Regions from separate parts of the Megasphaera sp. genome, predicted to be linked through region 1. Evidence: riboswitches for the same ligand, from Rfam matches in the RefSeq annotation. Region 1 holds a riboswitch; each other region holds the start of a gene.
What was found. Region 1 has a riboswitch for ZMP and ZTP ahead of ACFWUB_RS10940 (formate--tetrahydrofolate ligase). Riboswitches for the same ligand answer to the same signal wherever they lie in the genome.

Region 1 (10,005 bases):
GCAGGATGACGGCATCGGCGCCGGCCAGGTCGCGGGGATGGCGGGCATAGTACAGGGCGACGTCGTCTTCGCGGGCCAGGCTGTCGAAATCGGTGAAGTTGGAAATCTTAGGCACCTGGACGACGGCGATAGATACCTTATCAGCTTCTGGCCGCTGTTCCCTATCATCGAGGGATACAGAATCCTCTTCATCGATGCCCAGGTCATCGACATAGGGCACGACGCCCAGGACGGGTTTGCCCGTCTTTTTTTCCAAAAAGTCGATGGCCGGCGTGAACAGCGATACGTCACCGCGGAATTTATTAATGACCAGGCCTTTGACCAGGTCCCGTTCATCCGGGTCGAGCAGTTCCAGCGTGCCGACTAAGGCAGCCAGCGAGCCGCCGCGGTCGATATCGGCCACTAAGAGTACGGGCGCGCCGAGGTATTTAGCAACGCGCATGTTGACGATATCATGGTCCTTCAGGTTGATTTCTGCCGGGCTGCCGGCCCCTTCGATGACCAGCGTGTCGTAAGCCCTATCCAGTTCGCCCAGGGCCCGTTTGACGGCGTCGAAAGCCTGGAGCGCATAGCCTTTATGATATTCCCGGGCTGACATGTTGCCTACAGGACGACCGTCGATGATGACCTGTGAGCAGGCATTGCCTGTGGGCTTCAGCAGGACGGGATTCATGGCCACCATGGGCAGCAGGCCGGCCGCTTCGGCCTGGGCGACCTGGGCCCGGCCCATTTCCCGGCCATCGGCAGTAACATAGGAATTCAAAGCCATGTTCTGGGCCTTGAAAGGGACGACCCGTTTCCCTTCTTGTAAGAAAATGCGGCACAAAGCCGTCGTAATGATGCTCTTGCCGACATGGGAACTCGTCCCCTGCAGCATGATATATTCTGCCAACCAGCGTTCCTCCTCACGGTTACATTCTATTACAATATTTTTATTATATCTTGTCTGACGGAAAATGCAATAGAAAAAGGCTTGTCGCATGTACGACAAGCCTTTTTCTGTAGGGGTCGCCCAAAGGGCGACCCGCCATGATAAAGGAAGCAGGCGGGCCGCCTAGCTATAGCTGTCCGTTTTGGCAACCATCTTGCGCCTCCCATCGGTCGGCACCTGACGGGCCAAAAAGGCTTAGGACGGCCCCTACGGTAAAACATTAATCATGTAATTCTTTGTCCAGTTCTTCCAGCCGTTCGATACGTTTTTCTGTCGGCGGATGGGTACTGAAGAGGTTGGCAATGGCACTGCCGGCACCGGCAAAGGGGTTGATGATGCACATGTGAGCCGTCGCCTTCGTCGCACCGGGCAGGGCGTAATGATGAGCGTAGTTATCGATCTTCGCCAGGGCTCTAGCCAGGGCGATGGGGTCGTCGATCATGCGGCCCCCTTCTTCGTCGGCCATATATTCCCGCGTCCGGGAAATGCCGAGCTGGATGATAGACGCCGCCAGGGGCGCTACGATAGCCGTCACCAAGAGGGCTACAGGATTGCCTTCCCCGTCATCGTCGCGGCCGCCGCCGAAGATGGCAGCCCACTGGGCGATGTTGGCAATCATGCCGATGGCGCTGGCAAAGCAGGCCACGATAGTGCTGATGAGGATATCCCGATGCAGGATATGGCTCATTTCATGGGCCAGGACACCGCGGATTTCATCTTCGTCAAGAAGGTCCAGGATCCCAGCCGTCGCAGCGACAGCTGCATGGGACGGGCTGCGGCCCGTAGCGAAGGCATTGGGTACTTCCGTCGGGATGATGTAGACCTTGGGCATAGGCAGGTCCGCCCGCTGAGCCAGGTCGGCGACGATGCGGTACAGGTAGTGGTCTTCTCCGACTTCCTGTGCCCGATAGGCTTTCAGGACCATAGTATCACTGAACCAGTAGGAAATGAAGTTCATCGCCGTAGCGATGAGGAACATGACCATGACGCCGATGCGGCCGCCGATGAGGCCGCCGATGGCCATGAGGATACCCGCCAGGGCCGTCATGAGAAATACGGTTTTTACACGATTCATAAAATCAACTCCTATCAAGAAGCTAAAAGTCAAAAGGTAAAATTCGTTACACTCTCATTATATACGGTCTTATGTTCGTTGTCAATATGGTTGTCATTGAACCTCTCCCGCTTATAGAAGCGGGAGATTCTTGAGAAGGTTGCTTGTTTAAGTTTCCTCCTGAAATCAGGATAGCCTTATTCTCAAAGGGCTGTCCAAAAGCCCCTTACACAGTCCCTCGAAATCGAAGTTCTGCTTACTTTTACGAAGTATGTTGGCGGCTCCGTTGATATCGGCATTGGCCGTCCTTCCATCAGCAAAGCGGTACAGGCCGCGCCGGACTCGTTGTCCACTGAACGTTCCTGTATAGGGGGTATCCGGCTGGTATACGGGAATGTCGTCTAAATCCAGGCAGCTGGCCTGAGAGGTATACGATTCTTCCTGTTCCATATAGCTTATCCCGTAACGTTCACACAGGTATTTCAAGGTACTACGCAGATAGCTCAAATTGATTTGGGTGAAATGCTGATTCGTCACTTTACCCAGCTTTAGTCCTCGTTTGAAATCCCGGTTATAGCCGCAGACAAGGGTCCCTATCTGATGGTCAATGCAAAAATCGAGGATATAGCGGGCTGTCTTGCGAAGGATGTCCTGCATCCGGAAATTACGTTTCTGCGCTAACTGACAGAGCTGGTTCGTCGTCTTCTGGCCCTGCTTGACGGCAATGCTTTGGAGTCTGGCTTTGCGTTTGTTCCAATACTGGTTGATAGATTTGAGTTTACGGCCGTCCATGAAGAACGACGTCCCCGTATTGGTGACGCAGGCGGCCAGATTTTCCAGGCCCAAGTCGATAGCCAGGACACGGTCTGGCGAAGCTTTCACCGGCTCTGGGTCCTCTAGGTAACAATACTGAATCTTGAAATACCGTCCGCCATACATGGGACAGATGCGGACTTCTTGAATCGTCTTCTCCTTCAGCCTGTCGGGAACAGGAATCCGAATCCGATGGCCGTTATGGATTTTCGCATATTTCCGGCTCATCGGCACTGTCAGGAACCCATTCTTGATGTTGATAGCGTTCGTCGACAAGACGAGATGGAACCATCCCCCTTTTTCACGATAGTGCGGCAGGCGGACATCTTTCGACTGATAGTCACCTACCTTGACTTTCTGCAAAAGCCCGAAAAAGGACCGAAAACTGCGGTCGGCTATTTTCAATATCTGCTGGGCTACACCGGCCTGCAACAAGCCATAGTTTTCATTTTCCTTGCAAATGGGGTAATTTTCTTCGTACCGCAAGAATTGATGGGTATCGAAGTAATGCTGCCGAATCGTATAGACCGCTACATTGTACAGGTTATTGCTGTATTGGCACATCTCCCGGAGCATCGTATAGTCTTGTTTCGCCAAGCCACGGATGACATTCGATTGCGTCAAGTACATCTGGGATTCACCTCCTCTGTCATCTTTCATTATACCCTAGCCAAGGTGAAAAGGCTAAGACAGAAAAGACATAGGGGGGATTTTGCAGGCATCGAACCTGCGAAATCCATTGCCATTCATCCCCTACCTAAGAGGAAGGAATCTTCTGGCAAAACTGGGATAAAGAGGTTACTTCAATATCTTGTTATTGTAGCGCCGGATGTAGACGATATATTGCCCTTTCGCGTCTTTCTGGCCGTCAAAGGCGACAGTGATCGACACGTCATCCTGGGTCCATTCGACTTCTTTATCACTCTGTTTGACTGGGAAGTTTTCCATATTGGAATAAATTGTCGCTACCAGGCGGGAATAAATGCTCTTGGCTATCGCCTTGTCAGTCGTCTTAAAGTAATTATCGAAAGCCAGGACCTTGCCCTTGGCCGACGTATCGGCCGAGAAGATTTCGATGCCTTCCGTAACGGATACGTTCTTGACGACCGACGTCCGTTCAGCCCGTTCCGTAAAAGATACCGTGCTGCCGTAGAAAGTCCAGTCGGGCAGGATGGAGAAATTGGCATCGAAATCAGCCCGGGGCATACCGAGATAGACCGTCTGATACGCCGTGAGCGGGCTTTCGGCGATTTCATCGACAGACTGGTTGTAGTCAAAAGCACCGGCCGGGGTCGCCAATGCCGCCCATAACAGGGCTGCTGCCATTAATTTTTTACAGGTCATGAGAATTCCTCCTTTACAGGAATGGCGTCAAGATCAAGCTGAACAAGGCGAAGACCAGACGCTGCAAGGGAATGAGGATATACGTGAAAAAAGGCGTCATCATCAGGGCGATGAGGATGAGGAAGCTGTAGCGTTCGAGGCTGGCCAGCTTATAGTTCCACGACGTCGGCAGGAAACACATGAGGACCCGCGAGCCGTCGAGAGGCGGCAAGGGAATCATGTTGAAGATGGCAAAGTTGACGTTGTACAAGACGATGAGGTGAAGGACCATGGGCAGGGCCGTCGTCGTAAAGAGATGGAGCTTGACAAAGATGACTTCAATGACCAAGGCGACGAAAGCCGTGATCAGGTTGGACACGGGACCAGCCAGGGATACACAGATTTCCCCTTTCCGCCAGTTCCGGAAATTGCCGACTTGGATCGTAACCGGCTTGGCCCAGCCGAACTGGGCGACGAGCAGCATGATCAGGCCGACCGGGTCGATATGAGCCACGGGGTTCAACGTAAGGCGCCCCATCAGACGCGGCGTATCATCGCCCATCCAGTCTGCCACCTGGGCATGGGCGTATTCATGGATGACCATGGCGATGAGCAGGCCGGGAATCCCGGCAATAATAGAAAGTATATTAAAATCGAACATAGAATTCTCCTTTCGTTAATATTTCTATTATACGGTATCTAGGAGAAGATAACAAGATGTGGCTAGGGGCTAGGGATTAGGGGCTAGGGGCTAGGGGTCAGGGGTTAGCCGCTGACTGCTGAGTGCTAAAAAAGGCGCTGTCTTCATGCGACAGCGCCTTTTTTCACCGCTTCCGGTATTCATATTCTACGTTTTGTTCGACGATGGCCGCTTTTTCTTCGATTTCGCGGATTTCGTTGATCATCTTCGTCACGAAGGTTTCATCCTTGATGGATTTCAGGTTGATGCGGACGCTGTAAAAAGCCGAGCGCATGGCTGCCCTGGCGTTCATGGTGGCAATGACGCCGTCCGTGATGACCCAGGCGTTGCCGTAGCGGACGACTTGTTCCGCCAGCTGGAGGAGGACGAAGATGTCCTTGCCCAGTTCAAAGGGCGACAGGGCCGCATCCTTAAAGGCCTGCTGGACCTTGGCCGCCCGGTCCGGCGTATCCTTGGGCAGGCGGACGGCGCGGATGACGCCATCGAAGGCCGCCGCGTCTTCAGCGATGCCGTCGAGGTAACGCTGGCGAAGGCCGTGAGCCTTATCGCGGATGGATACCATGAGTTTCTCGATTTCATCGTAGCCCTTCTTGCCGATGGTCAGGTTGGCGACCATCTCTACGAGCGCTGCTGCCGAAGCAGCGGTCATAGCGGCGATGCCGCCGCCGCCGGGAACGGGTTCCTTGGAAGCCGTGACTTCCAGGAGCCCGTCGAGGGGCATGGATTGGAATTGTGCAAAATCCATCTTAGAACAATCCCGTAATGATGCCATTTTCGTCGATGTCCATGCGGTTGGCAGCCGGTACTTTCGGCAGGCCCGGCATGGTCATGATATTGCTCGTCTGGCAGACGATGAAGCCCGCACCGGTGCAGACGCGGACGTCTTTGACCGTGACCTTGAAGCCCTTCGGTGCCCCCAGGAGCGCCGGGTTATCGGACAGGGAATACTGCGTCTTGGCCACGCAAATCGGCATTTTATCGAGGCCAAAGGCTTCCAGTTCCTTGATCTGTTTCTGAGCGTTGCCTTCAAAGAGGACGCCGTCGCCGCCGTAGACTTTCTTGACGATAGTTTCCAGTTTTTCAGGAATCGAAGCGTTGACGTCGTAGAGCGGTTTGTACGGGGTCTTCGGCTGCTGCAGCAGTTTCAGGACTTTTTCGCCCATTTCGACGCCGCCTTTGCCGCCTTCGGCCCAGCAGTTGTTGAGGGCGACTTCGACGCCGTAATCTTCGCAGAGTTTCCGCAGCGTAGCGATTTCTTCATCTGTATCGCTGATGAATTTATTGATGCCTACGACGACGGGTACGTCGAAGAGGCGCATATTTTCGATGTGTTTGGCCAGGTTGGCAAAGCCCTTCTTCAAGGCTTCGACATTTTCTTCCTGCAAGTTCTTCTTGTCGACGCCACCGTGCATCTTCAGGGCACGGACAGTCGCAACGATGACGACGGCATCGGGTTTGATACCGGCGAAACGGCATTTGATGTCCATGAATTTTTCAGCACCCAGGTCGGCACCGAAACCGGCTTCCGTAACGGCGATATCGCCCATCTTCATAGCCAGTTTGGTTGCGACGACGGAGTTGCAGCCGTGGGCGATGTTGGCGAAGGGACCGCCGTGGACCAAGGCCGGCGTATGTTCGATGGTCTGGACTAAATTCGGCTTGATGGCATCTTTCATGAGGATGGCCATGGCGCCTTCGACGCCGAGCTGACGGGCTTTGACCAGATTGCCGTCCAGGTCATAGGCCACGGTGATGTCGCCCATGCGCTTCTTGAGGTCCATGAGGTCGCTGGCCAGGCAAAGGGCTGCCATGATTTCCGAAGCGACAGTGATCATGAAATGGTCTTCCCGCGGGAAGCCGCAGACTTTGCCGCCCATGCCGACGACGACGTTGCGCAAAGCCCGGTCGTTCATATCCATGACGCGTTTCCAGATGATGCGGCGCACATCGATGCGCAGGGCGTTGCCCTGATGGACATGGTTGTCGATGGCTGCGGCCAAGAGGTTGTTGGCTGCCGTAATGGCGTGCATGTCACCGGTGAAGTGCAGGTTGATATCTTCCATGGGCAGGACCTGGGAATAGCCGCCGCCAGCAGCGCCGCCTTTGATGCCGAAGACCGGTCCCAGGGACGGTTCGCGCAGGGCGACGACAGCCTTATGGCCCATGTAGTTCAGTGCCTGAGCCAGGCCGATAGTGGTCAAGGTCTTGCCTTCGCCAGCCGGTGTCGGCGTGATGGCCGTGACCAGGACCAGTTTCCCGTCTTCATTCTTCGACAGGCGCTTGATGGCGTCAAAAGAAATCTTTGCTTTATATTTTCCGTAGAGTTCCAAGTCATCATCGGTGAGGCCGACTTGTTTTGCAATGGCCGTAATCGGTTCCAATTTCGTCTGCTGTGCAATTTCGATATCGCTCAATACCTTTGCCATAGTAGTTGTCACTCCTGTTCTTTTCTTTGCATAAAAAAAGGCCGCTCCGCTGGAAGGTTGCCCAGACGGTCGGCTTCAAGAAATCATGCTCCCCGTGGTAACTCCACTTCCGTCAGTCACATGATTATGGCTTCATTATACAAAAAAAGAACCCTCTGGTCAAGGGTTCTTTTTCAGGACATCTTACTGGATCACGCTGGTATCGAGGTGTTCAAAGCCCGTGAGCAGGCCTTTCACCTGATTGGCGATCTGCTGGCAGCCGCCTTTTTCCCTGCTTTCGATGTTCAGCGGCATGTTCGGGTCGTGGAGGGACATGCGCAGCAGGGCCCAGCCGTTAGGGAATACGAGGCGCACGCCTTCATAGGACGGCTTGGCGATGGCAAGACCCGCTTGAGCAGCCCGTTCTTCAAACTGTTTAAGTACGTCAGCGCCGTAGGCCTGGACGTCGTCTGTGCCGGTGATTTTCAGGCGGAATTCGACGCCTTCCGCAGGATGGCCCAATTTGGCAATGAGGTCGCCGAGCTGTTTGCCTTCCTTCTTGGCTTTCGTCGCAGCGATGAGCAGTTTGACGGCCAGGTACGCGCCGTCGTCGAGGTAGTAGTTTTCACTCAGCGCGCCGTGGCCGGATGTTTCAATGGCCAGCGGCGAAACGGTGCCGGCCTTGTTGAGGCGGATACATTCGTCGATGACATTCTTATAGCCCCGCATATAGCGGTGATGGACCAGGTGGAGTTCATCCTGGAGGAACGTCGTCAATTCGTCGGATGTGACCGAGTCGGTGACGATAGTGCTGCCGGGATAATCAGGCGCCAAGATGGCGGCCATCATGGCGATGAGGGCGTTGCGGTTGATTTCTTCCCCATCGGGCAGGACAGCGCTCATGCGGTCCACGTCGGTGTCGAAAATGAGGCCCAAGTCGGCTTTGTTGTCGAGGACGGCCTTGCGGATAGAGGCCATGGCATCGGCATTTTCCGGGTTGGGGATATGGTTGGGGAACATGCCATCCGGTTCGAGGAACTGGCTGCCCGTCGTATCGGCGCCGAGTTCCGCCAGGACCTTAGTGGCAAAGAAACCGCCGCTGCCGTTGCCGGCGTCGACGACGATATGCATCCCTTCCAGAGGACGGTCGTACATGCCGGAGCAGAGGCCGGCACAAATCTTACGGCGCAGGTGCAGGGCGTAGAGGTCGATCAGGTCCAGCGAGGCAATGGCAGCCGACGATACGGCCATGGCCGACGACTGGGAAGCCAGGGTCAGGACTTCTTTGACTTCGCTCTTTTCCAGGCCGCCGTCGACGGTAAAGAATTTCAGACCATTGCGGTTATAGGGCAAATGGCTGGCTGTAATCATGATGGAGCCATCCATGTGGGTATCTTCAAAAATGATGGACATGAACATGGCCGGCGTCGAAGCCAGACCGCAGTCCGTGACGTGGACGCCCTGACCGAGGAGGCCGCCGAATACGGCTTCTTTCATCATGCCCGCCGACACGCGGGAATCGTGGCCGACGGCAATGCGCAGGTCACTCGTCTGTTTATTCAGCTTCTTGGCTAAAAACTTGGCAAATCCAGCGGCAATGCGGTTGACCGCTTCCGGGACCAAGGTGACGTCTTCACCGGGAACGCCGGCGATGGCGACGCCGCGGACGTCACTGCCATTCTGTAATTTCATCATCGCTTCTGTAGTTATCATGTAAGGATGTTTCCTTTCTTCGATTTAGCGGACAGCGTCCGCTGCCTCTTATCATACTGAAAATCAGGCCAAAAGGCAAGCATCGACAATGGCTTCTGCCGTCAGGCCGTACTTTTTCAAGAGGTCTCCGGCCTTGCCGGATTCACCGAAACAATCCTGGATGCCGACGTAAGCCTGGCGCGTCGGACAGCGGCGCGACAAGGTTTCTGCTACGGCGCCGCCCAGGCCGCCGATGACGCTGTGTTCTTCGGCTGTGACGACGAAGCCCGTCTTCCTGGCTGCAGCGACGACCAGGTCTTCGTCGAGCGGTTTGATGGCGGCCATGTCGATGACCATGACCTGACGGCCCCGATTGGCCAGGATATCGGCTGCTTTCAGGGCTTCCTGGACCATGAGGCCCGTGGCGATGACGGCGGCATCACAGCCGTCGCGCAGGACCGTCCCCTTCCCCCACTGGAAGGGACAGCCCGATTGATAGACGTCGTCGACTTTGGCCCGGCCCATGCGCACGTAGACCGGCCCGTCATGAGCGACAGCCGCCCGGATGACAGCTTCCGTTTCGGCGCCGTCAGCCGGACAGACGACGGTCATATTCGGCAGACTGCGCATGATGGCCATGTCTTCAACGGACTGATGGGTCGCCCCGTCTTCGCCGACACTGAGGCCGGCGTGGGTCGCGCAGATCTTGACGTTGAGCTTTGGCAGGCAGATGGAGTTGCGAATCTGTTCAAAGGCCCGACCCGTGCCGAAGACAGCAAAGGTACTGGCCAGGGGAATCTTGCCGCAAGCGGCGAAGCCCGCTGCCGTGCCCATCATATCCTGTTCCGAAATGCCCATATCGAAATAGCGTTCCGGCGCTACCTTTTTAAAAGCAATCGACCGCGTCGACGAACCGAGGTCGGCGTCGAGGACGACAATCCTTGGATTTTTATACAATTCCGTTTCTAAGAGATGCCCGTAGGCATCGCGCGTTGCCCTTGCCATCAGCCTTCGCCCCCTAATTCACGTAACGCCCGTTCACATTCTTCTTTCGTCGGCGCCTTGCCATGCCAGGACACGGCATTTT
Region 2 (10,005 bases), 430 kb from region 1:
CTGTCGGCCTGAATGAACGGGGGTCGACGCTGCGCCAGCTGCCCGAAGGGGATGTCCAGCTCATCCGGGCCTATGCCGGACAGCACCCGGAGATTTTGCAGCATACGTCCCTTCACGTCTTCCACTGCCTGTCTGACGGCCGGGCCAGGACCTATTTCCTCATCGGCTTGGAAGGGAAGCCCATCCGCTATTCGACGTATGAAGATTTCCGCATGGCCCGGCGCCTCATGGCCGCAGCCATGAAAGAAGGCGTCAGCGAACTGGCTGTCATGGCCGATACCCTGGATATGGACCTGGGGTCCCTCATCGATGGCCTGCTCTACCGTAATTACGAATTCAATCACTATAAACGCCAGGCCAAGAGCCGGACTATCGGGAATATCAATATCCTGACCCACAGCCTGCGCCCGAAGGAATTCAATTCCATGTGCTACATGTATACATCCATCTATGAAGGCATCTACGCGGCGCGGGACCTGGTCAACATGCCGTCCAATGATTTGACGCCGCGCAAGTTTGCCGATATCGTCGGGGCCATGCTCAAAGGCGACAACATCCTCATAGAGAATCTCAATAAATGGGCCCTGGAAAAACGCCATATGGGCGGCATCGTCGCCGTCGGCAAGGGCAGCATGAACCCGCCCCAGCTCCTGTCCATTGCCTACCAGGGCGACCCTAACAGCCGGGAAGTCCTGGGCATCGTCGGCAAGGGCGTCACTTATGACAGCGGCGGCCTGTCCCTCAAGAGCCATGCCAATCTGGAATTCATGAAGGACGACATGGCCGGTGCCGCAGCGGCTGTCGGCGTCATGCGGGCTTTGATGCTGCTCAAATATCCCGTCAACGTCCTGGCCGTCCTCCCGCTGGTCGAAAATATTCCCTCCGGCATGGCTTATCACGTCGACGACATCCTGACCATGTACAACGGCAAGACGGTCGAAGTCAAGAACACCGATGCCGAAGGGCGGCTCATCCTGGCCGATGCCCTGACGTATGCTCAGGAAAAGGGGGCGACGCGTCTCATCGACCTGGCGACTTTGACCGGTGCCTGCGTGACGGCCCTGGGGACCGTGCGGACGGGCATGATCGGCAACGATCAGGAATGGATGAACCGTTTCTTCAGCGCTGCGACGGAAGTTCACGAAAAGATATGGCAGCTGCCGGCTGATGAAGAATATGAAAAGCTCCTGGAAAGCGACGTCGCCGATTTGAAGAACGTCGGCGGCTCCGAAGCGGGAGCCATCACGGCAGGCCTCTTCCTCAAGCAGTTCGTCCACGACGGCACACCGTGGATCCACTTGGACATCGCCGGCCCGGCCTTCAATGAAAAGGCCGACGAAACGGGCCTCATCGGGGCGACCGGCGTCGGCATCAAATCCATTCTTCACTTATTGCAGGGAGGCGTGGCGCCCCATGATCGTTGATTTACATATGCATACGACTTGTTCAGACGGCGTATATACACCGGAACAACTAACACAGATGGCCGTCGACGCCGGGCTCAGCGTCATGGCTATTTCCGACCACGATACGGTAGCGGCTTATGACGGCAGCCATCGTTTCGCCGCAGGCGTCCGCGTCATCCCGGCTATTGAAATCAGCTCGGAATGTGACGGCGAAGATGTGCACATCCTGGGCTACGGCATCGACACGGCTGACGCCGGCTTGCAGGCTTACTGCGCACAATTCAAGGAACGGCGCTTCAACAGGGCCCTGGAAATCGTCGACCGCTGCCGCAGCTTAGGCTATGACATCAATCGCAGCGGCATCGAAGCGACACTGCGCCAGGGCGGGACTGTCGGCCGGCCCCACATTGCCCGCCTGCTCGTGGCCAAGGGCTATTTCCCCGACGTCAAGACGGTCTTCGATAAACTGCTCTACCGCGGCGGTCCGGCTTACGTCCCTTATCACCGCCGCAGCATCGACGACTGCGTGGCCCTCATCCGCCAGGCCGGCGGTACGGCCATCCTGGCCCATCCGGGCCTGCTCAAGCGGACGCTGGACCAGGTCCTGGCCCATGACTTTGACGGCGTCGAAGTCTATCATCCCAAGAACCGCGGCCGCTATAAAGAATTCTTGAAACTGGCTGAGGACCGCCATGGGTACGTCAGCGGCGGCTCAGATTTCCACGGCACGACAGGCCGTTTCCCCGAAAAGGTCGGCGTCTTTACCGTCGATGCCAAGGCGGTAAAAGCTCTGCTCGACCATGTAGAAGGGAACCTAAAGAAAAGCAGGTGAGATTATGGAGGTTTTCGGTTTTATCGGCGCCAGCGGCACGGGCAAGAGCCATCACGCCCTGGTCGTCGCCTATGACCACGATATCCAGGCCATCATCGACGACGGCCTGCTCATCGACCACAACCGCATCGTCGCCGGCCGGTCGGCCAAAGAAGAGACGAACCGCCTGAAAGCCGTGCGCCGAGCTATCTTCAACAAGCCCGAAGACGCAGCGGCCATGCGGGCGGCGCTGGAGAAGATACATCCCGATAAATTGCTCATCCTGGGCACGTCGAAGCACATGATACACCGCATCTGTGAGTCCCTGCACCTGCCGGAAGCGTCGCAGTTCATCCGCATCGAAGATGTGTCGTGCCCGTCGGAAATCGCCAAGGCCCGGGCCATCCGCATCAAAGAGGGCAAGCACATCATCCCCGTGCCGACGATGGAACTGAAGCCCCATTTCCAGGGCTATCTCCTGGACCCGATCCGTTCCTTCTTCTATGGCCGCAACGGCAAGAAGATATCGCCTTTTGAACGGTCCGTCGTCCGGCCCGTCTTCAGTTATTACGGGAAACTGACCTTTTCCAACGACGTCTTGGAAGCCCTGGTGCGCCATGCCCTGGCCAAGAACGACGGCGTCACCAAGATCAACCGCCTGCGGGTGGCCATCAATTACAACTCGACGCGCAATGGCCTGGCCATCATCCTGTCCCTGACCATCGCCTATGGCCAGAACATCAAGAAGCTCATGAGCCGTATCCGCCGGGACATCCAGCAGGAAGTGGAATACACGACGGGCATGTCCGTCGAGATCCTCAAAATCACGGTCCGCAGCATTTCCCAGCCTGAAGACTAGGCGTCGCCGTTTTCTTCGGTCAGGACCATCATGAGCGGCGTAATCAGGCCCCGCAGGGCGTCGACATTTTCCGCCGAGAAGCCCTTGTACTGAGGAGAATGGCTCAGGCCGTCGAAGAAATCATGCATACAGCCGATGAGCTGGGAATTATTGAGCAAGTAAATGGGCTTGGTCTGGGGCAATATGTGGTGCGTGTTCTTTTTGAAGAAAGCTGACGTGTGATTGCCGTAAAAAGCGAGATTAGAAAAATTCGTATAACTGCTTTCTCCCGATGCCGGGAGGAGAATCCCGTAAGTAATGGCCGGGTTCTGCTTCATCTTTTCGACGATGAGGTTGAGCTGGGCCTTTCTTTCGTCTGGCGTCATCTGGTAGTTCATGTCGGTCAGGTAGAAGCAGCCCGTTTCCAGGTAGCGGATGATGGAATTCTTGGGCATGATGATTTTCATGCGCCCCTGTTCGATGATGCGGTACCAGATGTACTGGATGCGCCGGACCCATTCTTTGGTGGCATTGGGATATTTTCCTTCGTCGATGAGTTGGCACAGCGACGTATAGACTTCGTCGGGGAGGAGGAATTCCAGGCCGTTGGTCAGGAAGAAGAGGTAGTTGTTGGATGTAAAGAAGATGTCGCGGTAGCCGAATTTTTCCATGCCCAGGGACTGGCGGGGCTCCATGAGGACGGGCTGGACCATCATGTAGGCGCAGCACTTCTTATAGATTTCCCGGACCTGGGCCGGGTCGGTGATGGTCAGGCACATGTCGATGTAGTCGTCGCCGTCGACGTAGTAGAGGTAGGCAAAGGCGTCTTTGAGGACGATGATGTTGCGGTACGATTCGTGGTCGATTTCGTGCATGGTGAAATTATAGGTCAATAAGTGGTCCAGACACTGATAGAGGCTGCTGGCGGCCTGGGGCATATGATCGGCAAAGACGTCCATCTTCAGGCCTAAGTGGACGTCGCAGGACCAGCGGTCGTTGTGACATTCTTCCAGGAGCTGCCAGATGCCGTTCTGGTCGAGGACGTGGAACTGGCCGGTCATGACCAGCATTCCCTGGGACTGGAGGCCTTCCAGGTATTGGTGGAGCAGCTGGCACAGGGCCGTGTGGCAGTCAGCGCGGCCGGCGTAGAAATGGATGGCCTGGTCGCGGCTTTCACTTTTCCCCTTCCTGGTCTGGGCCTGGCGGTAGGCACGGCTTAGCAGGTCGTAGAGATGGAAGGCCAGATCCTGGCCGTCGTCGGCAAAGGAGAAGATGCGCTTCAGGTCCCCTTCCTGGTGCTGTTTCTGGGCCGTGTTGGCAAAGAAGCGGGCCATGTCCTCGTGGATGCGGTCGGCATGGCGTGAAGCCGGCAGGCGGGCGCCGTTGACCCATTTGCTGATGTAGGACATGTCGTAGTCGATGGCCTGGGATAAGGTCGTATATTTCGTCTCTGTATATTGCAGCAGCTGCTTGAGGACTTCTGCATAAGGATTCATGAACAGGACTCCCTTGATGATAGATTTGAATACGTGTATATTCCTTATATTCATTATATAGCCTGGCCAGGACACCTTCAAGGAAAGGCCTTGTCATATTTGTCATCTTTGAGGCAAGTTTTTCATCTTTTGTCACGGCTTTGTGCGTATTTTTCAAGGGCAAAAGGGGCTATACTAAAGCCAGAAGATGAGAAGAAAAAGAGCTCATCGAAGACAAGTAAGGAATCTATAAGGAGGAAGTCATCATGGCAAAACTGATTACAGCAGAAAATGCAGCATCGCTTATTAAAGATCGTTCGACTATCGCCGTTTGTGGTTTTGCACAGTGTGCATTGCCGGAAGAAGTATTGCAGGCCCTGGAAGACCGCTTTACCAAGACCGGATATCCGCAGCAGCTGACACTGGTCCATACGGCCGGCATCGGTGACGGTGTGAGCAAGGGTGCCAGCCATTTCGCCCACGAAGGCATGCTGAAACGGGTTATTGCCGGTCATTACAACCTGGCTCCCAAACTGGGGAAACTGGTCATGGACAATAAGGTCGAAGGCTACAACCTGCCGCAGGGCACGATGGCCCAGTGGTTCCGCAGCATTGCCGGCCGCAAACCGGGCCTGTTTACCCGTGTCGGCCTCAATACCTTCGTCGACCCCCGCATCGAAGGCGGGAAATTGAACAGCATCACTAAGGAAGACCTGGTAGAAGTCAAGGAACTGGACGGCGAAGAATATCTCTGGTACAAACCGTTCCCCATCGACGTCGCTATCGTCCACGGGACCTGCGCCGACTTGAATGGCAACGTATCGACGGATAATGAAGAAGTCCGCATGGAACTCCTGCCCATGGCCCTGGCAGCCAAAGCCAGTGGCGGCATGGTCATCGTCCAGGTCGAAACGCTGGCCGAAAACCGGACGATTCCGCCGAAACACGTCGTCCTGCCGGGCATCGACGTCGACTACATCGTCTTGTCCAAGGTCCGTCAGGTCCAGAACCCGGCTTATACCGGTGAAATGCGTATGCCTTTGTCCCAGATTCCGCCGATGGAACTCAATGCCCGCAAGGTTATCGCCCGTCGGGCTGCGATGGAACTCGTTCCCAACGCCGTCGTCAACCTGGGCATCGGGATTCCTGAAGGTGTTTCCAGCGTAGCTAACGAAGAAGGTATCGGCGACCAGCTGACCCTGACCGTCGAAGCCGGGCCTATCGGCGGCGTACCGGCCAGCGGCGCGGACTTTGGCGGTTCGGCCAACGCCGATGCCATCGTCGACCATCCGTATCAGTTCGACTTTTACGATGGCGGTGGCTTGGATATGGCTTTCCTGGGCATGGCAGAATGTAACGCCAAAGGCGACGTCAACGTCAGCAAGTTCAAAGACCGCATCGCCGGCTGCGGCGGCTTCATCAACATCACCCAGAATACGCATAAAGTCGTCTTCTGCGGCACCTTTACGGCCAAGGGCCTGCGCGAAGAAATCCGGGACGGCAAACTGGTCATCACCCATGAAGGGGCTGTCCAGAAATTCATCGATAAGGTCGGCCAGATTACCTTCAGTGCTGAATATGCCCATAAACACAACCAGCAGGTCATGTTCATCACCGAACGCTGTGTCTTCGTCCTCACCGATAAGGGCTTAGTCCTCACGGAAATCGCACCGGGCGTGGATCTGCAAAAGGACATCCTCGACCAGATGGAATTCGTACCGCACATCGCCGAAAATCTGAAGACCATGGACGAACGCCTCTTCCGCGATGAACCCATAGGCCTGGCCCAGGACATCTTTGAACAACAGGCGGGTTAGTGGATAGTGGCACTGTAGGGGGCGCACGTGGGCGCCCCGTTCGGAATTTGGATGTTTCTCCCAGTAAACCGAATGGGAAATGGAAATCACATCATCCTGGAGCGGACGCCCCACGTGGCGCCCCTACAGAAAAAGGGACCGTCCGAAGGGCGGTCCTTTTTCTTGACATCTCCCGTCTGCGGACGGTATAATAAATCTGAAACATGTGACTGACGGAAGTGGAGTTACCACGGGGAGCATGATTCGTACGAGCCGACCGTCTGGGCGAAACGTTCCAGAAGTGTCGGTATTTTTTATTTTTGCTTAACTATTCAGGAGGAATCACCATGAAAGAACTGCAATTAAAATACGGCTGCAATCCCAACCAGTCGTCGGCCCGGGTTTATATGAAAGATGGCAGCGACCTGCCCTTTACGGTCCTCAACGGCCGTCCCGGTTATATTAATTTGCTCGACGCCTTCAACAGCTATCAGCTGGTCAAAGAATTGAAAGAAGCGACAGGCCTTCCGGCAGCGGCTTCCTTCAAGCACGTCAGCCCGGCTGGGGCCGCCGTCGCTACGGACATGAGTGATACCCTGAAAAAGATATACTGGGTCGACGATTTGAAATTGTCCCCCCTGGCTTCGGCCTATGCCTGCGCCCGCGGTGCTGACCGCATGAGCTCGTACGGCGATTTCGTCGCTCTGTCTGACGTCTGCGATGTCGAAACGGCAACGCTCCTCAAGCGGGAAGTCTCGGACGGCGTCATCGCTCCGGGCTACAGCGACGAAGCCTTGGCTATTTTGAAGACCAAGAAGAAGGGGAATTACTGCGTCCTCCAGATAAACCCGGACTACAAGCCGCGCCTTGTCGAATCGAAGGAAGTCTATGGCGTCACTTTTGAACAGGAACGCAATGAAGCCAAGATTACGACGGACCTCTTCAAAAATGTCCCGACGAAGAACAAGAATATCCCGGCAGCAGCTCAGCGCGATTTGATGATCGCCCTCATCACTTTGAAATATACCCAGTCCAATTCGGTCTGCTACGTCAAAGACGGCATGACCATCGGCGTCGGCGCTGGCCAGCAGTCCCGCGTCCACTGCACGCGCCTGGCTGGCAACAAGGCCGATATCTGGTGGCTCCGCCAGAACCCGAAAGTCCTGAACCTGCCTTTCCGCGACGATGTCCGCCGTCCGAACCGCGACAACGCTATCGACGTCTACATCTCCGATGACTACGAAGACGTCCTGGCCGACGGCATCTGGCAGGACTTGTTCACGGAAAAACCGGAACCGCTCACACGGGAAGAAAAGAAAGCCTGGATCGCCCAGCTCCACGGCGTAGCCCTGGGCAGCGATGCCTTCTTCCCCTTTGGCGACAACATTGAACGGGCCCATCGCAGCGGCGTCGACTACATCGCCCAGGCCGGCGGCTCCATCCGCGACGACAATGTCATCGAAACGTGCGATAAATACAACATCGCCATGGCCATGACCGGCCTGCGCCTGTTCCATCATTAAGGCTTCCCCTGGGAAGAAGAAGGACCGCTCGCGGGGTTCCTATGCTCTATAGTTTGTAGGGGCCACGTGGGAGACCTGTTAGGAATTTGGATGATTCTTCTAGCAAACGGGTCGGGAAATCGTACCTATCCCAGAGCGGGCGCCCCACGTGGCGCCCCTACAAGAAAAGGCGCTGTCGCACGAAGGGTTATGCCATCTGCTAACTGCTAACCCCTAACTGCTTAAAAGGAGCTGTCGCGATGCGACAGCTCCTTTTTTCCACGAAACAAGAGGTGATACCATGAAAACCTGTACATCTGTCTGTCCGTATGACTGCCCCGATGCCTGCGGGCTCGTCGTGACGGTCGACGGCGGCCGCGTCGTATCCGTTGCCGGCGACAAGTCCCATCCCTTTACGCGCGGGACGTTGTGCCCGAAGATGGCCCATTATGAGCGGACCGTCCATTCGCCGCGCCGCCTGACGACGCCGCTGAAGCGGATTGGCCCCAAGGGAAGCGGCCAGTTCGCGCCCATTTCCTGGGACCAGGCCCTGGCAGAAATAGCCGGGACCTGGAAGGGCATCATCGCCGAAGCCGGTGCCGAAGCCATCCTGCCCTATTCTTATGCCGGTACCATGGGCATCGTCCAGCACGACGCCCTGCACGGCCTGTTCTATCGTTTGGGTGCTTCGGAACTGGACCGGACCATCTGCGCTCCGGCCAAAGGGCGGGGCTTCAAGGACGTCATGGGCAATACCATGCCGACGGCGCCGCAGGCAGCCCAGGACAGCGACTGCATCTTCCTCTGGAGCATCCATATGCTGGCCACGAATATCCACTTCCACCACGACGTCGAAGCGGCCCGGGCCAAAGGGGCCGTCGTCTGGTGTATCGATGCCTATCGCAACAAGACGGCCGACCTGGCCGACCACTTCATCGCCGTCCGCCCCGGTACGGATGGAGCCCTGGCCCTGGGCATGATGCATGTCCTCGACCGTGACGGCCTGGCTGACGAAGCCTTCCTGGACCGGAACGTCCTCGGCTGGGAGGACTTGAAAAAGAACGTCCTGTCCAAGTATACGCCGGAAAAAACGCAGGGCATCACCTGCGTGCCGGCCGACGTCATCGTCGAATTGGCCCACGCCTACGGCCGGGCCCGGGCGCCGTTCATCCGCCTCGGCAGCGGCCAGTCCCGCTATCGCAACGGCGCCATGACGACGCGCCTCATCACCTGCCTGCCGGCTGTCGTCGGCGCCTGGGGGAAGCAGGGAGCCGGCCTCTTGACTTCGGCGTCGGCGTCGAAAGCCTATGATAAAGAAATCGTCACCCATTCCGATTGGAAACAGCCTGGCAAGCGCGTCGTCAACATGTGCTGCCTGGGCCAGGCACTGACGGGTGACGACCGCATCCGCAGCCTCTTCGTCTATTCGTCCAATCCGGCCTGCACGGCGCCGGACCAGAACCAGGTCCTGAAGGGCCTCTGTCGGGACGATTTATTTACCGTCGTCCACGAACGCTTTATGACCGATACGGCCCGCTATGCCGATATCGTCCTGCCGGCGACGACGTCGCTGGAACCCGACGACGCCTATTATTCCTATGGCAACTACACGATCCAGTGCGGCTATGCGGCCATCCCGCCTGTCGGCCAGAGCCGCTCCAACTGGCGCGTCGCCTGTGACCTGGCCCATGCTATGGGTATAGACGATGATTTCTACGATTGCTCAGAACGGGACCTCGTCGAAGCCCTGGCTGCGTCGACGACGAAATGGCCCCTGCCTGTGGATCAGCAGCGCCTTAGTCAGGGCCTGCCGACGCCGCTGCCCATGCCGGACGATTACCAGACGCGATTTGCCACGCCGTCGGGGAAAATCGAGATATACAACGCGGCCCTGACGCCGGCCCTGCCGGACTATCTGCCCCTTGCAGAAGACGACGGCACGCTGGCTTTCGTCAATGGGCCGGACATGCGCATCCTCGATTCGTCCTTCAATGAACGGGACGAACTGACGGCCAGCCATACAATGGACCTCTTCGTCCATCCCGACGATGCGGCCCGCTATGGCCTGCAGGACGGCCAGACCGTGACCTTGGCCAATGAACGGGGCCAGGCCGATTTCACCGTCGTCATCTCTAAACGGACTGTGCCGGGCCAGGTCGTCAGCGAAGGCGTCTGGT
Region 3 (10,005 bases), 1.0 Mb from region 1:
ACCGCCTGTCGTTGCCAGGAAACCGCCGACGATACCGGGCATGAGAGCCGGCCTTTCACCGATACTCATGGCGATATAGCCTGCCAGGATAGGCATCATCATGCTGAAGGACAGGCCGCCGACATTTTTCAGGAAGGCAGCCAGCGGCGTGCCGCTGCCGAAGTTGGCCGTACCGGCGTTATCCATGTCGCAGAGGAAAGCCAGGGCGATGAGGATCCCACCGCCAATGACGAAGGGAAGCATATGGGATACGCCGTTCATCAAGTGCTTATAAATCTGACGGCCGACGCTTTCTTTTTCAGCGCTTTCGACATCGACGGCTTCCGACGACGATTCATTGCCCTGATAAATGGGTGCTTTGCCGTCGAGGACGGTCTGGATGAGTTCTTCCGGGATCTTGATGCCGTTGGCGACTTTCGTGAAGATGACCGGTTTGCCGGCAAAACGCTGGACCGGCACGTCTTTATCGCAGGCGACGATGACGCCGACAGCGCGGTCGATATCGGCCTGGGTCAGGTGGTTCTTGACACCGCCGGAACCATTCGTTTCGATTTTGATGTCGACGCCCATGGCAGCGGCTTTGTTTTCCAGGGCTTCTGCTGCCATGTAGGTGTGGGCAATGCCCGTCGGGCAGGCTGTGACGCCGATGACGTAGGGACGATCCGACGGAGCGGCCGTTTCCGTTTCAGCCGGTGCTTCTTCGGCAGCGGCTTCAGCGGCAGCTTCTGCTTCTTCAGCTGCGACTTGTTCGGCTTCGGCCTTGTCGATGATAGCCAGGTATTCTTCCGGCGTCTGGGCCTTCATCAGGTTGTCGCGGAAATCGTCGTCCATGAGCATACGGCTCAGACGGCTCAAGACTTCCAGATGGACGTTGGCACCGCCAGCCGGAGCGGCGATGAGGAAGAACAAGTGAGCCGGTTCGTCGTCGAGGCTTTCGTAGTCGACGCCGTCGCGGACAATCATCGAAGCCAGGCCCGGTTCGTTGACGGCTTCCGTCTTGGCATGGGGAATGGCGATGCCTTCGCCGATACCCGTACTGCCTTCTTGTTCACGGGCGAGGACGCGCTGCTTGTACAGCTCTTTGTCGTTCAGGTTGCCGCCGGCGGCCATGAGGTCGACCAGGTGGTCGATGGCAGCGGCCTTGTCGGCTACAGACGCATTGAGGTCGATGCTCTGTTTCTTGAGTAAATCTACAATACGCATTATTTCTCTCCTTCTCTTCTCAACTCTCTACACAAAAATGCGTGTTTCTTTATAAGGTAGCGTATACTTCCTTGATATCGTCTTCCGTAGCCAGCCATTCATGGAAGGCCGATGCACTGCCGGCGCTGATGCTCATTTTCAAGGCTTCCTGGAGGTCGCCCTTGGACGCTTCGAAACCGGCCAGGAACCCAGCGACCATGCTGTCGCCGGCACCGACGGAGTTGACCAGCGTGCCTTTCGGGGACTGGCGGCGGTAGACCTGGCCGTCTTCGCCGAGGAGCAGGGCGCCGTCACCGCCGAGAGATACGAGGACGTTGCGGGCCCCCATGGCCTGGAGCTGTTTGGCGCAGACGATGATTTCTTCATCCGTATGGAGGTCGACGCTGAACAATTCGCCTAATTCAAAGTTATTCGGTTTGATGAGGAACGGTCTATATTTGATGACATTCTTCAAAAGGTCGCCTGTGGCATCGACGACGACGCGGATATCGCGGTCCTGGAGGCGTTTGAGGATCTGTTCGTAAATATCATCGGGAATATCGCTGGGGATGCTGCCGGCCAGTACCAGGGTGTCACCGGCTTTGAGGGTATCGATCTGAGCCAGCAGGGCTTGCCGTTTTTCTTCGGGAATATGCGGTCCCATGCCATTGACAGCCGTTTCATCATCGGCGCTGACTTTGAGGTTGATACGCGAGCAGCCTTCGTCGAGGATGATGAAATCCGTATCGCCGCCGTTGATTTTGGCCAGGCGTTCAATTTCCCGGCCTGTGAAACCAGCGACGAAACCGAGCATCTTAGAAGGAATATGAAGGTTTCCCAGGACGAGGGACACGTTGATGCCTTTGCCGCCAGGATAGATCATTTCCTGTTCGGCCCGGTTGATGTCACCGGCCGTGAAGGTCTTCATGTGGACGACATAGTCTAACGATGGATTGAACGTAACTGTATAAATCACAGGATATGCACCTCCGTAATCTGCTGATAAGGCCGGTAATCGACGTGTTCTTCATCTTTGGCCGTAATCAGCGTAACCATTGATAAGTCTGCAAATGTAATGTGCGAAGATAAACCGAATTTACTGGAATCGGCCAGGACGAAGCGGTCTAGGCACTGGCCTACGGCAGCGCGCTTACAGACAGCTTCTTCATCATCCGGCGTCGTACATCCGGAATGGGGAGCGATTCCATTGGCTCCGAAGAAGCCCTTGGTGAAATGATAGCGGCCGATCATATCCCGCATATCACTGCCGACAATGGCTTCCGTATCGCCTTTGACCCGTCCGGGCAGGATGTAGACGCGGCTGCCGCTGCGCCCCAATTTCTGGGCCAGCGGGATGCTGTTGGTCACGAAGGTCGCTTCAGATTCGGCCAGGAAATCGGCCATCTGTTCCGTCGTCGAACCGGCGTCGAGATAGACGAAGTCATCCTTCTTGATCAGGCTGGCTGCATACTGGGCGATGCGGCGTTTATCGCTCATATGAATGGAATACTTGTCCTGCAGATTTTCCATATCCGCTTCATATGAAGAATCATCGCGCAGCGTCGTGGCGCCGCCATGGACACGGCGCAGGCGGCCTTCCCGGTCCAGCGTGAGTAAATCCCGACGGACCGTCGATTCGGAAATGTTCAGAAAACTTACTAAGTCCTGAACCGAAACGGCACCACTCGTATTGACAAGACGCATGATCTTTTCATGTCTTTCTTCTGTCAACATCGTATCACTTCCCTTTTTATCCTCCTTTGGCCTCATTATACCGTTATATTCAATCATTTTCAATCAAATTCATTCATTATAATCAAAAAGCAATCATTTTCGTTCATCTATGCGTCCGGCTCATTAAGTGATTTTATTCACATATGTAGGGGCTCGCACGTGGCGAGCCCGCAGTCCGCCGCGACATCACAGATGTCGCTGTAGGGGCCGTCCCAAAGGGCGGCCCGTTGTGGGAATCCCGTGAAATGCTGTTCGTCGATATCATTATTCGCAGTTCACAGGTCACAAAACCATTTCTCATAGACCAGTTGAGTATATCTCCCATTGTTCACAACGGGACGCCCAAGGCTCCCTTTATAGGGGAGCTGGCCGCCGAAGGCGGTCTGAGAGGTTAAAGAGCGTCCCCTACGCACAAGGCCATAGGCCGTGAATGATTTGCCGTTAATCCATAACGGTTCTGCCATAACATCGCCTATGGTAATGCGTTCATCGTTTGTCGTAAATCCATAACATCGCCTGGCTGCGATTCGTTCATCGTTCGTCGTCATCGAAAAAAAAGCTGCCGCATAGCGACAGCTTTTTTCGTTGTAGGGGCGACCCGTGGGGCGCCCGCGTGCGGCCCCCTACGACGAACGACCTACGATAAACGATCATCAGGCCTACGATGAACGATCATCCCCGTGCTTCTGCGACGCGGGCGATGCCGTGGCGGGTGCGGTATTTGAGGAAGAGCATTAGGGCCAGGGCGACGGTGAAGGCGCCGACGAAGAAGTACAAGGTGACGGCATAACTATTGGTATTTTCTTTGATGAGCGACAGGACCAGGGGGCCGGCAACGCCGGCAGCGCCCCAGGCCGTGAGGATGCGGCCGTGGATGGCACTGAGGTATTTCGTGCCGAAGAGGTCGCTGAGGTAGGCCGGCATGCACGAGAAGCCGCCGCCATAGCAGGAAATGATGAGCAGGACCAGGACCTGGAAACTGAAGGCGCCCGTAACGCCAGCCAGCTGCCAGAAGGCCAGGATTTCAATGACAAAGAAGAGGACATACGTAGCCGAGCGGCCGATGTAGTCGGATATGGTCGCCCAGGCAATGCGGCCGGCGCCGTTCATGAGGCCGATGAAGCCGACCATGGAAGCCGCTGCCATAGGCGACATGCCGACGACATCCTGTGCCATGGGCGAAGCGACGGACAGCAGGGCGATACCGCAGGTGATGTTGGTGAAGAAGAGCCACCAGATGGCGTAGAACTGCCAGGTCTTCATGGCCCGGCGGACGGTGAACTGCGGCTGGGCGTCGGCGTATTCGACGGAAGATTCTTTTTCGGCCTTGGCCGGAACGTCTCCGGCTGCCGGCGGAGCCAGGTAGAGCGACGAAGCCGTCATGACGACCATATAGACGCAGCCGAGGATGATGAAGTTAGCGACTAAGCCAAAATGCTGGACCAGCAGCTGAATGGCCGGACCGGCGATGAGGCTGGCAAAACCGAAGCCCATGATAGCCAGGCCCGTAGCAAAGCCCCGATTTTCCGGGAACCATTTGACCAGTGTCGATACGGGCGTGATATAGCCCGTCCCCAGGCCGACGCCGCCGATGACGCCGTAAAAAGCGTAGAGCATGGGCAGGCTTTGGGCATAGAGAGCCGCTGCCGTGCCGAACATGGCCGTGGCGAAGCAGGTCATGGATAAGAGGCCGGACTTGCGGGGACCGATTTTCTGGACGAAACTGCCCAAAAAGCCGGCCGACAGGCCGAGGAAGAGGATGGCCAGGGAAAAGGTCCACGTCGTTTCCTTGAGGGTGAAGCCCATAGATTCCATGATGGGCTTGGTGAGGACGCTCCAGGCGTAGACACTGCCGATACAGAGGTGGAGCCCCATGGCAGACAGGGCGATGAGCCAGCGATTTCGTTTCATTTAGACAACACTCCTTGTGAGGAGCCAGACTGGCGAAAAAAAATACCGGCCGCCTGGCTCAAGAATATGTAGCATACTCTTGCCCAGACGGTCGGCATGAAAATCTCCGTACAGTTCATGTGGTTACTCCACTTGATTCCGTCAGTCCTGTACGAATCTGCTGATGTGCTTATTATACGAATATGGACGGTGATTGTCAATATCCCTTTTTTAACTTTTAAGCAGCCGGCGAGAAGGGAACGTAAGGCTGGCTGGAAACAGCCGGCTTACTGGTCTTCGCCGTATCAGCTTTGGCAGCGGTTTTCGCAGTCGTCTTGGCTGCCGTTTTAGCAGCTGTTTCCGTTGCGGTCTTTACCGTTGTAGCTGTTTTGACAGGCGCTTTGGCCGCAGCCGTGGAAGCGGCAGCCGTAGCGGCTTCCTGCTTCTGCTGCGATGCCAGTTCAGCAGCCTGGGCCTTTTTTTCCCTGATATCCGACAATGTCTGGCCTGCCGGTGCCTGACGCAGGATATAGACGTTTTCTGCCGGTTCGACCGGTTTCAGGACGGAAAAACCATAGGCCATCAATTTCTGGGCATCGCCGAAGCGGTCGTCCGAGTTCATGATGGAAGCGATGACCGTCCGGCCATCCTGGGTAGCCGAAGCGACCAGGCAGGGACCGCCGGCGTTGGTCGTGCCGGTCTTGATGCCGTTGGCACCGGGGAAGCCGCTGGTCAGGAAATAGTTCGTCGTCGTGCAGTGCTTGGACCCGCCGTTGATATAGGGCATGTCGTATTCACTGTGGCTGACCATGTCGCGGAATTCCGGCATTTTCATGCCATAAGCGGCAATCGTCGCCATATCGCGGGCCGTCGAATAGTGATCGCTGTCCGGCAGGCCATGGGGATTGGCGAAATGGGTATTCGTGCAGCCCAGGGCGGCTGCTTTTTCATTCATCTTGGCGACGAAATCGGCCTGGGTCGGCGTAACCGTTTCAGCTACGGCAACGGCCGCATCACAGCCGGATACGGTCATCATGCCGGTCAGGGCATGGCGCAGGGTAATCTGGTCGCCAGGATCGATGCCCAGAACAGACGCATCGCTTTCGATGTTGTAGACGTCATTGGTGATGTTGAGGGGCTGGTCCATTTTGCCCTGGGCCTTGCCCAATTCGACGCCGAGAATACCGGTCATGATTTTCGTCGTACTGCCCGGATAGGCCCGGTCGTCGGCATTTTTCGCATAGAGCGTGTCACCCGTATCGGCATCCATGACATAGGCGGCATGAGCGCTGATTTCAGGTGGCTGCGGCGTATCGGCAAAGACGGCGGCCGACACAGTCAGGCAGGCGGCTGCAGCCAGACAGAAGATTCTTTTCAAAGACATAGCATACACTTCTTTCTCTATAAGGGATTTTTCGCAGCCATCTTGGGCTTGCGGGGATACTTTTTGGGGCTTTCCTTCACTTTCTCGATGTAAAGGACGGCGCGGACGTCATCGAGTCCCGGCAGGTGAACAGGTCGGACTTCGGCGATTTTGCCGCCCAGGATCTGCAAGGCTTTTTCGCCTTCTGCCAGTTCGTCTTCATACTGGGCCCCTTTGAGGGAAATGAAATAGCCTCCGGTCTTCACGTAGGGCAGGGCCCATTCGGCCAATATGTTCAGGCGGGCGACGGCCCGGCTGGTGACGATATCGAAAGCGCTGCGGTATTCCAGCTTATGGGCCATTTCTTCGGCCCGGCCGTGGAGGAACGACGCCGTCAGTCCTATATCGCGGACCGTGTTTTCCAGGAAGGTCAGGCGCTTTTGCAGGGAATCGAAGAAGGTCACGTTCAAGTCCGGCCGGTAGATGAGCAGGGGCAGGCCGGGGAATCCGGCGCCAGTCCCCAAATCGAGGACACGAGCGCCTTCTTTGAAATAAGCCGGGTCATAACAGGACAGGCTGTCGGCCATGTGCTTGATGGCGACGCCTTTCGGGTCGGTAATGGCCGTCAGGTTCATGACTTTATTCGTTTCCACCAGTCTTTCATTAAAAGCGCAGAACTGGGAAAGCTGCCCGTCTGTCACGGTAAGGCCCATGGCCTTCAGGGCCTGTTCTAATTCACTGCGAAACATGATTTTTTTCCTCCCGGCTGTGCTGTTCCAGTACGATGAGCAAGGCCGTGATATCCGCCGGGGACACACCGGAAATACGGCTGGCCTGGCCTAAGGACAAGGGCCGGATTTCATCGAGTTTCTGCCGGGCTTCGGCCGACAGGGTGTCGATATCGGTATAGACGATATCGGCGGGCATCTTCTTCTGTTCCAGGCGGTTCATCTTTTTGACTTGTTCCATCTGGCGGCTGATATAGCCTTCGTACTTGATCATGATTTCGATTTCTTCTTCCACGTCGGCAGCCAGTTCCGGCAGGTCGAAGACCGTCCGCAGGGCCTCGTAGTCGACATCGTTGCGGCGCAGGAGGTCGTAGGCCGTGATGGCCGTGTGGATGGGTGCCGTGCCCAGGCGTTCCAATTTTTCCAGATTGGCCTTGGACGGCGTGACGGAAATGGCCTGGAGGGCGGCGATGCCTTCTTCGATGGCTTTTTTCTTGGCCGTGAAGCGGTCATACCGTTCCTGCGTGACCAGGCCCAGGTCATAGCCTTTCTGGGTTAGGCGCAGGTCGGCATTGTCCTGACGCAGGATGAGGCGGTATTCGCTGCGGCTGGTCATGATGCGGTACGGTTCATTCGTCCCCTTTGTGACCAAATCGTCGATGAGGACGCCGATATAGGCTTCGGAGCGGGTTAGGATGAACGGTTCTCTGCCCTGGACCTTCAAGGCCGCGTTGATGCCGGCCATGAGACCCTGGGCAGCGGCTTCTTCGTAACCGCTGGTCCCGTTGGCCTGGCCTGCCGAGAAGAGGCCGGAAATCTTCTTCGTTTCCAGCCACGGCGTGAGCTGCGTCGGGTCCAGGCAGTCATATTCGATGGCATAGCCCGGGCGCATGATTTTGACGTCTTCCAGGCCCGGGATGGTACGCAGGAAGGCGTACTGGACGTCGGCAGGCATACTGGTGCTCATGCCCTGGACGTACATTTCTTCCGTCGATTCCCCTTCCGGTTCGATGAAGAGCTGATGCCGCTTCTTATCGGCAAAGCGGACGATTTTCGATTCGATGGACGGGCAGTAGCGCGGCCCGATGCCGGTGATGATGCCATTGCACATGGGAGCCCGGTCGAGGTTGTCGCGGATGATCTTATGCGTTTCTTCGTTGGTAAAGGTCAGCCAGCAACATTCTTTGTTGCGGTCTTTCCGTTCCGACAGGAAGGAAAAGGCATGACCGTCTTTGTCGCCTTCCTGCTTGGCCATTTCATCGGTCCGCAGGGTACGGCGGTCGACGCGGGCCGGCGTACCGGTCTTGAAGCGCATAAGCTTGAGGCCGGCCTTGACCAGGGACCCCGACAAATCTTCAGCCGAGCGCTGGCCGATAGGGCCGCCGGAATAGGTACAGGTGCCGATGATGATTTTCCCTTTGAGGTAGGTCCCCGTCGCCAGGATGACGCACTTGGCTTTATAAACTTCATCCAGTTCCGTCCGGACACCGGTGACGGCGCCGTCTTCGACGAGAAGGTCTGTGATCATGAGCTGCTTGACATCGAGGTGGTCCTGGTTTTCCAGGGTCTTGGTCATGGCCATCTGGTACATCTTCTTATCGGACTGGGCCCGGAGAGAATAGACGGCCGGTCCTTTGCCGGTGTTGAGCATGCGCATCTGGAGGCACGTCTTATCCGTATTGATGCCCATTTCACCGCCCAGGGCGTCGATTTCCCGGACGAGATGGCTCTTCCCCGGTCCGCCGATAGCGGGATTGCAGGGCATGAGGGCAATATTATCTAAGTTCAGCGTCGCCATCAGGGTCTTGGCGCCCAGGCGGGCACTGGCCAGGGCCGCTTCACAGCCGGCATGGCCGGCACCGATGACGATGACATCGTATGTATCGACTACAAACATGGTTACACCCCTTTATTTACCTAAACAGAATCGGCTGAATATTTCTTCGACCATATCGTCGTGGACCGTATCGCCCGTGATCGAGCCCAAAAGCTCCCAGGCTTCGCGCAGGTCGACGACGGCACAGTCGACGGGCATACCGGCTTCGATGGAATCGAGGGCCCGCTGCAGGGCTTGCCGGCTCTGGCGCACCAGTTCGATATGGCGCGTATTGGTGAGCAGGGCACTGCCTGCCGTATCGGCATGGGACAGGGCCAGGGACAACAATTTATCTTTTAGGGAATCCAGGCCGTCACCCGTACCAGCCGACAAGGAGAGAACGGGATGACCATAGCCTGCCAAATCTTTTTCCGTAACGACTGGCATTAAATCGGTCTTGTTGAGGACGACCAGGACATTCTTATCCTTCGTGTCTTCCAGGATGGCCTTATCTTCATCGGACAAGGACCGGGACCGGTCGATGACGACCAGGATAATATCGGCTTTGTCCATATAGGCCTTGGCCTTGGTGACGCCTATCTTTTCGACGGTATCGTCTGTTTCCCGGATACCTGCCGTATCGACGAGGCAGACCGGGACACCTTTGAGGGAAATCCATTCTTCCAGGACATCCCGCGTCGTCCCCGGCACATCGGTGACGATGGCCCGGTCTTCCTGGAGCAGGCGGTTGAGCAGGCTCGATTTGCCAGCGTTCGGCGTACCGGCAATGGCGGCCATGACGCCGTCGCGGATGATGCGGCCGTCGTGAGAAGCCTCCAGCATATCGTCCAGGGCCGTCAGCTGTTTGCGGATAGCTCCGGCTACATCGGGGACGGTGATATCTTCCAAGTCTTCTTCAGGATAATCGATGGTGACTTCCAGGCGGGTAATGAAGTCCGTCAAATCATGGCGCATGGCACCGATGACTTTAGACAGCCGCCCTTCAAGCTGATTGACGGCACTGGTCAGGCCCTGGCGGCTCTTGGCCTGGATGACATCCATGACGGCTTCGGCCTGGGCCAGATCGATGCGGCCATTGACGAAGGCACGCTGCGTAAATTCTCCGGGATTGGCCATGCGGGCGCCGTGGGCCAGGACTAGGCCGAGGATTTCTTCCAAGGCCTTGCGGCCGCCGTGGCACTGGATTTCCAGTACGTCTTCCGCCGTATAGGAGTGCGGCCTTTTCATGATGAGCATGAGCACTTCATCGACAGGACGGCCGTCATCGGCAA

Region 2: linked by a shared signal. The riboswitch ahead of ACFWUB_RS09005 (phosphoribosylaminoimidazolecarboxamide formyltransferase) and the one ahead of ACFWUB_RS10940 (formate--tetrahydrofolate ligase) in region 1 are both predicted to bind ZMP and ZTP.
Region 3: linked by a shared signal. The riboswitch ahead of ACFWUB_RS06225 (OFA family MFS transporter) and the one ahead of ACFWUB_RS10940 (formate--tetrahydrofolate ligase) in region 1 are both predicted to bind ZMP and ZTP.

What each region holds. Positions count from the first base shown of each region.
Region 1 is NZ_CP181255.1:2,305,484-2,315,488, reverse strand. Features, by position in the region: gene ACFWUB_RS10970 (cobyric acid synthase) at 1-892, opposite strand, end outside; gene htpX (zinc metalloprotease HtpX) at 1,152-2,006, opposite strand; gene ACFWUB_RS10960 (RNA-guided endonuclease InsQ/TnpB family protein) at 2,172-3,428, opposite strand; gene ACFWUB_RS10955 (hypothetical protein) at 3,597-4,142, opposite strand; gene ACFWUB_RS10950 (site-2 protease family protein) at 4,156-4,782, opposite strand; gene ACFWUB_RS10945 (cyclodeaminase/cyclohydrolase family protein) at 4,946-5,566, opposite strand; gene ACFWUB_RS10940 (formate--tetrahydrofolate ligase) at 5,568-7,247, opposite strand; ZMP/ZTP riboswitch at 7,300-7,377, opposite strand; gene ACFWUB_RS10935 (phosphomannomutase/phosphoglucomutase) at 7,431-8,939, opposite strand; gene ACFWUB_RS10930 (transketolase family protein) at 9,003-9,923, opposite strand; gene ACFWUB_RS10925 (transketolase) at 9,923-10,005, opposite strand, start outside.
Region 2 is NZ_CP181255.1:1,873,000-1,883,004, forward strand. Features, by position in the region: gene ACFWUB_RS08980 (leucyl aminopeptidase) at 1-1,424, shown strand, start outside; gene ACFWUB_RS08985 (PHP domain-containing protein) at 1,414-2,238, shown strand; gene ACFWUB_RS08990 (Asp23/Gls24 family envelope stress response protein) at 2,243-3,076, shown strand; gene ACFWUB_RS08995 (hypothetical protein) at 3,073-4,551, opposite strand; gene ACFWUB_RS09000 (acyl CoA:acetate/3-ketoacid CoA transferase) at 4,797-6,347, shown strand; ZMP/ZTP riboswitch at 6,543-6,620, shown strand; gene ACFWUB_RS09005 (phosphoribosylaminoimidazolecarboxamide formyltransferase) at 6,674-7,849, shown strand; gene ACFWUB_RS09010 (molybdopterin-containing oxidoreductase family protein) at 8,130-10,005, shown strand, end outside.
Region 3 is NZ_CP181255.1:1,297,721-1,307,725, reverse strand. Features, by position in the region: gene ACFWUB_RS06240 (PTS fructose transporter subunit IIABC) at 1-1,203, opposite strand, end outside; gene pfkB (1-phosphofructokinase) at 1,253-2,158, opposite strand; gene ACFWUB_RS06230 (DeoR/GlpR family DNA-binding transcription regulator) at 2,155-2,916, opposite strand; gene ACFWUB_RS06225 (OFA family MFS transporter) at 3,589-4,827, opposite strand; ZMP/ZTP riboswitch at 4,902-4,986, opposite strand; gene ACFWUB_RS06220 (D-alanyl-D-alanine carboxypeptidase family protein) at 5,045-6,190, opposite strand; gene rsmG (16S rRNA (guanine(527)-N(7))-methyltransferase RsmG) at 6,208-6,918, opposite strand; gene mnmG (tRNA uridine-5-carboxymethylaminomethyl(34) synthesis enzyme MnmG) at 6,905-8,794, opposite strand; gene mnmE (tRNA uridine-5-carboxymethylaminomethyl(34) synthesis GTPase MnmE) at 8,807-10,005, opposite strand, start outside.